Regions from separate parts of the Brevibacterium sp. LE-L genome, predicted to be linked through region 1. Evidence: predicted binding sites of a transcription regulator. Region 1 holds the regulator's gene; each other region holds the start of a gene.

Region 1 (3,276 bases):
ACGTTGCCGAGCAGCACGTCGGCGTGTTCGAGGGCGGTGCAGGCAAGGACCTGTGTGACCTCGGACAGGTGGTAGGGCAGACGGACAAGGCGGAGGGTGTCGATGAGTTCGGGGGCGGCGATGGCATAGCCCAAGCGCAGCCCGGCACAGGCGAAGGCCTTGCTCATGGTGCGGGACACGACGAGGCGCGGACGGCCGTCGAGCAGGGTCATCGCCGAGGATGCGGCCGGGCGGGAGAATTCCGCGTAGGCCTCATCGACGATGACGATGCCCGAACAGTTCTCGTAGGCGGCGTCGATGACGTCGAGGCCGATCGAGGTGCCTGTCGGGTTGTTCGGGGTGCAGAGGAAGACGATATCGGGGTCGACCCGTGCGACCTCGGCGGCGACGGTCTCAGCGTCGAGGGTGAAGTCGTCCCTGCGGTCGACGTGCCTCCATTCGGCTCCGGTCCCGGTCGTGATGAGCGGATGCATGGAGTAGGACGGGGTGAAGCCGAGGACGGTGCGGCCCGGGCCGCCGAAGGCCTGGACGATGTGGCTGAGGACTTCGTTCGAACCGTTGGCTGCCCAGATCATGCCGGGTTCGAGTGCGACTGTGTCTCCTGCGCGTTCGTTGACACCGTTGAGATAGGTGACGAGGTGTTCGCGCAGCGCAGTGAATTCCCGGTCCGGGTAGCGGTTGAGCCCGGAGAAGTGATTGTTGACGGCGGCACGCATGCTGTCGACGACGACGTCCGGGAGCGGATAGGCGTTCTCATTGACGTTGAGCTGGACCGGCACGTCGAGGTGCGGAGCCCCGTAGGGCTTGAGCCCGACGAGGTCGGCACGCACTGGCAAAGATTCGATGTTTCCCACGCGATCAGTCTACCGAGAGACTCCCACCGCTCCGGCGGCGGGTCGAGCCTCGAGATCCGACATCGGAGCTCCGGCCCGATGCGGCCGAAAGCAGCTCCCCGGCGACCTCGCACGTTGCCACGCTGCGCGGCTGCCGGTCTCACCCGGCCGGCCCTCAGCGGACGGGGACGTCGAGGGTCTGGCCAGGGTGGACGGTCGGAGTCGTCAGATGGTTGATGTCGACGATATCGGCCACGACATCGCGGGTATCGCGATCAAGTCCGAGGCTCGAGGCCACGGTCCACAGCGACTCGCCTTCACCGACGACGACCGCGTCGGCTTCGATGCCGATGCTCTCGGATTCCGGTTCGGCGACCGCTGCGGCCGAGAACGACTGGGTGGCGAGGAGGAGCGCTCCGCCGATGACGACGAGAGCAATGAGCAGGGTCCGGAGAAGGCGAACCGCCTGGCGTCCACGAGTGGTCAGGCGCAGCCCGGTGTTCTGTGCAGACATCGCATTACCTCTTTCATTCGTACGATTCCACCAGCAATCGGTAGAACGTCTGTTCTATTCAACATGCCAATCGAACAAATGTCCAGTCCAACTCGAACATCTATGCGACAATGAGAGGGAACCAGCGTTGTTGATTGATCTGTCAGAACCATCTCAGCCGGCACTGACACGAGTATCTTCGAAGCGGAGATCACGGCGTCCAGCGGCAGGGAATAGAACGAAGGGAAACGAGCAATGGTTCAGAACAAACGAGGCAGAGGCCGGCCTCGCAACGAAGATGTTGCCAGTGAGATCGCTGCCGCTCGCAGCGATGACGACGAGATTCAGATCCCTGAGGGTTCGACCGGCGAAGACGACTTCCGCCTCACCCCACGTCAGCGTCTCGTGCTCGAAACCATCGAACGCGCTGTCGTGACCAACGGCTACCCGCCGAGCATGCGCGAGATCGGCAAGGCCGCCGGACTCGCTTCGCTCTCGAGCGTGGCCCACCAGCTCTCCCAGCTCGAACGTCTCGGTTATGTCCGCCGCGATCCGAAGCGCCCGCGCGCCATCGAGGTCGTCAATCCGTTCGAAGAGGAAGAGGCGGAGCGGGCGAAGTTCGAAGAGCTTGCCAACAACACCGTGCAGGTGCCGGTCGTCGGACGGATCGCCGCCGGTGGCCCGATCCTCGCCGAACAGGAAGTCGATGACATCTTCTCGCTGCCGACGCAGGTCGTCGGCTCCGGTGAGATGTTCCTGCTCAAGGTCGTCGGCGATTCGATGATCGAAGCCGCCATCTGCCACGACGACTGGGTGGTCGTGCGCAAGCAGCACACCGCGGACAACGGCCAGATCGTTGCGGCGCTGCTCGACGGCGAGGCGACCGTGAAGACGCTCAAGCGCAAGGCGGGTGAGCAGTGGCTGATGCCGCAGAACGAGAACTATGAGCCGATCGACGGCACCTACGCCCAGATCATGGGGCTCGTCGTCGCTGTCATCCGCCGCCTCTGAGCACACTGCCGGCGGCCCCGGCACTCAACGCTCGAACACAGAACGCCTGCGACCGGATCGGTCGCAGGCGTTCTGCCATTCAGGCGGAGCGATCGGTCGTCGAGGCGCAGTGCCTAGTCATTCCGTTTCGGACTCGGCGAGGCGGGCCAGGCTCGTGCGCACGAGCTGAGCGTTCGTCGTCGGCCACATCCGCGGCATCGAGTTGACGAGGAAGCCGGAGTACCGGGCCGAACGCAGCCGCGAATCGAGCACGGCCACCACTCCCCTGTCCTTGGTCGAGCGGATGAGCCGACCCGCTCCCTGTGCCAGACGCAGCGCGGCATGTGTGGCGGAGACGGCCATGAAGCCGTTGACACCCCGCTGATCGGCATCCCGCGCGCGGGCCTGCATGAGCGGGTCGTCGGGGCGCGGGAACGGCAGCCGGTCGATGATGACCAGCCGGTTCGTCCGGCCCGGCACGTCGACTCCCTGCCAGAGTGACATGGTGCCGAACAGGCAGGTCTGGTCATCGGCGGTGAATTGGGAGACGAGTGCGGGCAGGCCGTCATCTCCTTGGAGCAGGATCGGAAAATCGAATTTCTCCCGCAGGTGTTCGGCTGCGGCATTGGCCGCCGCCCGAGAGGAGAACAGTCCCAGTGCCCCGCCGTTCGAGGCTCTGACGAGCTCTTCGAGTTCGGTGAGCGCTTCGTCGCTCAGGCCGCTGCGTCCGGGTTTGGGCAGGTGGGAGGCGACGTAGAGGATGCCCTGTCTGCCGTAGTCGAAGGGCGAGCCGACGTCGAGGCTGTCCCATTTCGGGGCGTCGGGGCCGAAGAGTCCCAAGGATGCGGCGACCGCGTCGAAGTTCCCGCCCAAGGACAGAGTCGCCGAGGTGGCCACGACGGTGGACTCTTCGAAGATGCCCGAGCGCATGGTCCCGGCCACACTCAGGGGTGCGACGAC
Region 2 (3,276 bases), 1.3 Mb from region 1:
AGGCGTCGGCCGGCGAGGATCATCGCCGCCCAGAGCACCAGGACGAACACGACGCCGGTGCCCAGGAGCGAGGCGCTGCCGCCGGCACCGAGGTGCATGAGCAGGGCCAGCAGGGTCGTGATGAGGGCAGCGAAGAGCGCGCGAACGGACTTCGTCCATCCGGTCATGGCTCCTCCTCTGATGCAGCCCCGAGTTCGCCTCGCTGCACCGACATGCGTGTGCCATCGGTGTCTGGACGAAGGTGGAATTCCCAACCCATTCACACATTCTACTCAAAGTAGAAACGCGCGGGCGGAGGGAGCCCCGAATCGGCGCCACGGCTCTTCTTCGCAGCGCTGTGACCTCGGATGGCGCTTCATCGGCCCCGTGAACATGGGCGCGACGAAAGCTACATCCGCAGCCAGGTGTCGGCGGTCTTCTTGATCATGGCTCCGGCCGACTCGGCGGCATCGGTCCAGGTGACGAGTTCGCCGTGAGGATCGGTGGTGGAATCGGAGAGGACGATGACATCGAAGTTGCACACGAGCGCGGCCATCGCCGAGGCGTACACCGCACCGGGAGCATCGGCATCGGCGGGAGCATCCGCATCGGCATCGGTATCGGCGTTGGCGGGAGCATCCGCATCGGCATCGGTATCGGCGTTGGCGAGAGCATCCGCGGTGGCGTTGGCGCTGGGAGCTTCCGCGGTGTCGTCGGCGCCGGCGATGATGATCCGGTCGATGGCCATATCGTGCAGACCGGCCGCGAGATCGTCGACGCATTCGAAGACATCGGGACCGTTCGAGCGGAGCACGAGATCCTCCTCGCTGGGGACGAAGATGCTCAGCTCCTCGTCCGGAGTGTCGGCGAGGTCCTCCTTCGTGGAGGCGAAGATGAGTACACCGCCCACGGCTCGCGTGCGGGTGACGATGTCGCCGAGGGTCTCCATGGCGTCATCACTGGGATAGCTGGCGTCGTCGGTGTCGATGAGGAGCAGGGCATCCATACCCCCAATCGTGCCACGTCCGGGTGACGCATTCGAAGCCGGGACCGGACGGCCGAGTTCGCGACTGCGGGAGCCGGGACGTGGCGGCAGGGCTTGCGGCGGCGGGTCGGCGGCTCATGGGGCGCTGGCCGTGCCGATCACCACTGACAGCAGACCCAAATACCTGAAACCAACCGAGCCTGTTGTTATCGCCGAACATCTGCGAACATCAGAAGATTGTTCGAAATATTTTTCGATTCTCTATGGCGTTCTCTGAGCGATGAGAGTAAACTGGACTTCAACAACAACGATGTTGGTGAACGGAAATCATCCCCATGACCCTCACTCCCGAACGCAACTCCGATCATTCCGATCGGAATGCCGACAACGCCCCTCAGACCAGCGGTCACCCCCTGCTGGCCGACGAAGAGTGGGCAGATCTCAGTCGCTTCGCTCCGGAAGTCACCTCCGCCATCACCCAGCTGATGAGCCTCAAGGATGAGCTGCGCACCTTCGATCGCCCCATGGGACCGGATCAGGCCATCATGCTCGCCGACGGAGTCGAGGCGATCACACGCATCAATGAAGCGCTGTCGACGCTTGCGCTTTCCGTCTGCGAACGTGTCGGCACCCCCAGTGACTTCGGCGCCAAATCGACGAAATCGCTCATCGAGAATCGGTTCAACCTCACCGGCGCAGAGGCCAATCGCCGGACCGAGATGGCCAAGAACCTCGGCGGACGCGTCGACATGGCCGGACAGGCACTGCCGCCGCTCTACCCTCTCGTCGCGGATGCGCTCCATGCCGGCACCATCTCCGCCGCCCAGGCATCCGTCATCGAAGACTGCATGCGGAAGCTGCCTAACTGGGTCAGCCAAGAGATCCGCACCGATGTCGAGTCGCGCCTGGTCCGCAACGCGCCCAAGGTCCGCCTCAAGGACCTGCGGGAGATCTTCGGCAAGCTCATGGGATACATCGACCCGGACGGCGAGGAACCGAAAGACTCGACTGACCGCGCTGCGTACTGCATGTCGATGCGCGCCAAGGCCAATGGCGACTGGGAGGTGCGGGGACTGCTCGATCCCGTCACCGGCGGCACCCTCAACGGACTGCTGACCTCTCGGATTCAGTCCGCCGGTGAAGGCGACAAGGCTGCCATCGATGCTCCTGACACTGACGGGGCTGACTCGGAGGCCGGTATCGCAGGTGCTTCGTGTGCTGCCGATGGGCATCTGGCATCCGACACCGAAGACTTCGAACCCGAGGGAACAGCTGCTCCGCTTCCCGATGAAGAGCTGCTCGAGATCGTCGACGCGGTGCTCTCCGGCGAACGGTATGACGCCAAGCGCGTACCGGAGCCCAACCTCGCTGCAGTTCGCTCGGCCGGAAATCCGTCCGATACCCCAGGCGTCGGTGTCCGCGAGAACGGCGAGATCGTCGACGTCAGTGCGGAGCAGCCCTCAGCACGGGAATGGATCTATGAACGATTCGCCGGTTTGGTCTCTACGATCGACAAGCAGCGTACGACCGCGGGAGCGCCGTATGCCCTCGTCGTCACCGCCAAGGCGGAGGATCTGGCCAGCGGCAAGGGGCACGGCACCACAGGCGCTGACAACCCCGTGCCAATCAAAGAACTCATGGCTGACGGCCTCAACGGCTCGGTGTTCTTCCATCTCATGAGCGACAAGGCCAAGACCATGCAGGTGGCAACCGAGCAGCGCTTCGCCAATCGGAAACAGCTGTCAGTGATCACCGCTCGCGATCGAGGGTGTACCTTCCCAGGCTGTGACGCCCCTCCCGGTTGGTGCGACGCCAACCATGTGGTGCCCTGGGCACGCGGCGGCAAGACCAAGGTCAACAATCTCGCACTGCTCTGCAGCTATCACCACCACCTGCTCGATCGCTCCGATTGGGACACCTTGATGCTCCTCGACGGACGGCCGGCGTACATTCCGCCCGCCGCAAAAGACCCCTCTCGCACGCCGATCCTCCACGCCCGCTTCATCGCAGACGACATCGTCGACTCTCTGTTCGACGAATAGCTCCCCCAGCTTGCAGGAGACGACTGTGCCCATTTTCCGGGCAGAGCCGAGTACGGCCGTGTTCCCGGCATGGTCTCGCCCAGCCGCCGTCCGAGATCGGTTTGGTCCAGCAGCTGTGCGAGGACGATCGCATCCAGCAGCCATCAGGGCTCAGCCGAGTTCAACCGACCATCCGCGAGCCTCGGATGCTCATGTCGTCATCGAGCAGCAGAAGGTCTGCCGGCATCCCGATCGCCAGCAGGTTGATTGCATCGGCACCGCCCACTGCTC
Region 3 (3,276 bases), 1.7 Mb from region 1:
CATCTTCGCCTGCTCACGCACCCATTGTCCGTGGGTGGGCATGGCGAGTTTGATGATCGACCTCACCTCGACGCCGGCTCCTGCCGATTCTTCGGCTTCCTGTGTGGCCGCCCGAGCTGCGCGGTCGACCGCGCCGGCCGAGATGGGGGCTTTGCGGTCGCCGGTCTCGATGGAGTCGAGAGCGACCTCTTTCGTGGAGGTCTCTCCGGTCGTTGTGTCATGAGCTGTCACGGCGATGACCATCTGCGGGGTCGCTCGCGTGGCGATGTCGAACATCAGGGCGGCGATGCTGTCCTGCTCGCCGACATCGATTCCGGACACATCCTGATCGGTGAACGCGGAGATGTTTCCGTTGCGGATGGCGCGCGCGAACGCCTCGATGCGCAGGAAGAAAGCCTGCAGTTCCACGGCAGGGCCCGACAGCATCACCGAAGCGGTTCCGTCGGCGTAGGTCGTGATGTCCACACGACGACGCCTCGCCGCGACTTCGAGACGATCCTCGACCGGAACGAGAGACGCTATCTTGAGGTTCAGGGACTTCCTGAAGGTTTCGATGGTGATGTCGGCGCGACGCTGTCCGAGGTAGGTGTCGAGACGCGGGACGTACTCGAACTCGACGTCCTTCACGGCCCGTGCCGCGACGAGCACATGCTCGATAGTGAACTCTCCGTTGAGGCAGCGGTCGAGGAACTTCGGCAGTCCGAAGACCAGAGTGAGAGCGTTCGTGATCTCGTTGTATGCACCCTCGATCGTCGCGCCGAGGACTGCAGTCAGTTCGGCGACTTCTTCTTTTGCGGCGAATTCGTGCGCCCACGAATTGAACGACCGGTAGAGCTGGAACTTCGGGAAATTCGGAAGCTGCTTCGGCGAGGCAGCCGCGGTGGGCTCGACTTCGGTCGCCTCAGCGTCGTCTGGCTCCGCACCGTCGCTCTCGACGTTTCCGGACCCAGCACTGTCGGACTCGACGTTGCCGACGGCGCTGGGATCGACGCCGTGCGCCTCAGCGTTGTCGGACTCGTCGCTTTCTGGCTCATCACCGTCGGGCTCGGAGGGTGCGTCTTTCGGCTCCCCGTCGCGGGCAGTGATGAAGCGGTCCACCGTCTCGGTGAAGGTGGCGTGGTGGTAGATCTCGCCCTCGGGAGCATAGCGGAGCCGATCGACGACCTCGGCGAGGAAGAGACCGGCGACGGCCTGGAGTTCTGCGATGCGTGCTCCGGTGCTCAGTCGTGCGATGCTCGCAACCACGGCCATGGGCGAGTCAGGGTCGACATCGAGGCGACGCGGTGATTCGGGGCCGACCAGCGGCGGAGGGGAAGACGGGGCCGTTAGGGAAGACGGCTCAATGGAGGAGCCATTGGAGCCTTCGATCGAAGGGTCACTCGAGGACTCGTTCGAAGAATCGTTTGAGGCAGGCTCAAGACCGTCGTTGCTCGGATCCTGGGGATCCTTCATCGGTCTCGCCGCCCTTCACGTCGATGTGAATGCCTTGGCTCTATTCTACTTCAGAACCAGATCAATGAATGTCACAATTCGATTACAAACCGAAGTGATCTATTTTTGATTGCTATTTGCAGACGTTTGTTCGAAGACAAACGGCGCTGAACCCGACACTTCTCGAAAGCGGACACGAGGCTCAGCCCTTGCCCCTTCAGCCGTTGGGTCATGCTCCTGCGGCGTCCTCGCGGCTACTCCAGGAGCAGGCCCGGCAGATCGCCCATCGTTGCGAACGTCTCGGCCGCTCCGACGGCCAGCAGCGTATCGACGCTGTGATGGACCGGCGAATCCGGGCAGAACCCGAGCACACGGGATCCTGCCGCAACACCGGCCATCACTCCGGTGGGCGAATCTTCGATCACGGCAGCCTCGGCGGGGTCGATGCCCAAGGATTCGGCAGCCGCGAGGTAGACGTCGGGGGACGGCTTCGAGTTCGGCTGCTCCATGCCGGAGAAGATCCGGCCGCCGAACGCATCGAAGAGTCCGACCTTCCGCAGCTGAAGTTCGATCTTCGGACGGTCTGCGCCCGATGCGCACGCGATCCTGTTCGGATAGGACTCAGCGAGGCGGTGCACCGTTTCCACGACTCCCGGGATCGCTTGGAGTGAGGCCTCGAGCCCCGCGTTGCGGCGCCGACGGAATTCAGTCATCCACTCATCGTCGATCCGGAATCCGGTGTGTTCCTCGATGATGTCGGCCTCGTCGCGGAGCATCTTCCCGACGAACCGGGCGATGCACTCCTCGGCGGTCAGCTGCCAGCCGAGTTCGACGAGCATGGCATGCAGAACACCGTTGGTGATGCTTTCGGAGTCGACGAGGACCCCATCGCAGTCGAAGAGAACGGCGGAGAATTTCGGGTGAGCTGCCATGGTTCGATTCTGCCATCCGCCACGGACATGAGAACACGGCCCCATGCCGCGCACATGGTCAACCGCAGCGACCCGAGCGACCGGTCCGTCAGGTCACAGCGACCCGATCGATACCGCCGTGTACAGAATGCGCGCGGAGGCGAGCGCGCACACGATGATGACCAGCGCGAACAGAGTCAGCCAGGCACCGGCCGGCAGTCGCGAATCCTGGGCGAGGATATAGGCATCGGACTGCTGCACGCGTCGGCGGCGGGTATGGACGCGGATGATCTTGACGAGGTCCCTGAGCGAACCGACCGTCAGCGCGGTGCCGAGCGCGGCGACGAAGACAGCGATCCATTCGAGCGGCAGGACTACGACGACGAGCTGGGCCGCGATCGCGGTGATCACGGCGATGATCGCACCCGCGAAGTTCCGGATGAAGAGGAGCGCCACGAGCAGAATCAACGCCCCCACCGACAGCGCCAGCGGGGCCCACCCGAAGACCGCCGAGGTGATGAGGACGAGACCGAGAACGCCCGGTGCCGGATATCCCCAGAACCCCGCCCAGGTGGCTGAGAAGCCGACTCGGCCGAAGGAGTTCATCTGCCCCGAATGATCGAAATTCAGCGAGATCCCCTTCACCACGCGTCCGGTGGTGAGGGCGGCAAATGCGTGGCCGAGTTCGTGGACGAAGGTGACGAAAAGACCGAAGAAGCGCCAGATGCCCGGGGTCAGCGTCACGAGGAGGGGCAGTCCGATGACGAGGACGAGCCCGACCACGTCGAGCTCGAGTCCGTCCTGGCGCCCGAATCCCGAGGTGATCGCGTCCCACCACGTCGCCGTTGCCTGCTTGAAGTCCATAGCGGCTCAGTCTACGAATCGAGCCTGTGCGACGTCCTCAGGTCTCACTCAACCGCGGTGACGTCCTCAG

The links. Region 1 encodes LexA, which represses DNA repair genes until DNA is damaged. Its sites were predicted from a motif close to TCGAACANNTGTTCGA; they were not measured.
Region 2: a site for LexA is predicted at 1,206-1,221, ahead of ACQE2J_RS01835 (DUF222 domain-containing protein). Genes of this name have one in related genera too.
Region 3: a site for LexA is predicted at 1,392-1,407, ahead of ACQE2J_RS00440 (HNH endonuclease signature motif containing protein). Genes of this name have one in related genera too.

The regions. Positions count from the first base shown of each region.
Region 1 covers NZ_CP189759.1:1,759,566-1,762,841, reverse strand. Annotated here, with positions in the region: gene ACQE2J_RS07925 (histidinol-phosphate transaminase) at 1-854, opposite strand, end outside; gene ACQE2J_RS07920 (LysM peptidoglycan-binding domain-containing protein) at 1,009-1,347, opposite strand; gene lexA (transcriptional repressor LexA) at 1,582-2,337, shown strand; gene ACQE2J_RS07910 (ATP-dependent DNA helicase) at 2,455-3,276, opposite strand, start outside.
Region 2 covers NZ_CP189759.1:416,608-419,883, reverse strand. Annotated here, with positions in the region: gene ACQE2J_RS01845 (hypothetical protein) at 1-167, opposite strand, end outside; gene ACQE2J_RS01840 (hypothetical protein) at 389-985, opposite strand; gene ACQE2J_RS01835 (DUF222 domain-containing protein) at 1,300-3,006, shown strand; gene ACQE2J_RS01830 (N-acetylglucosamine-6-phosphate deacetylase) at 3,167-3,276, opposite strand, start outside.
Region 3 covers NZ_CP189759.1:98,680-101,955, forward strand. Annotated here, with positions in the region: gene ACQE2J_RS00440 (HNH endonuclease signature motif containing protein) at 1-1,251, opposite strand, end outside; gene ACQE2J_RS00445 (HAD family hydrolase) at 1,686-2,363, opposite strand; gene ACQE2J_RS00450 (M50 family metallopeptidase) at 2,457-3,206, opposite strand.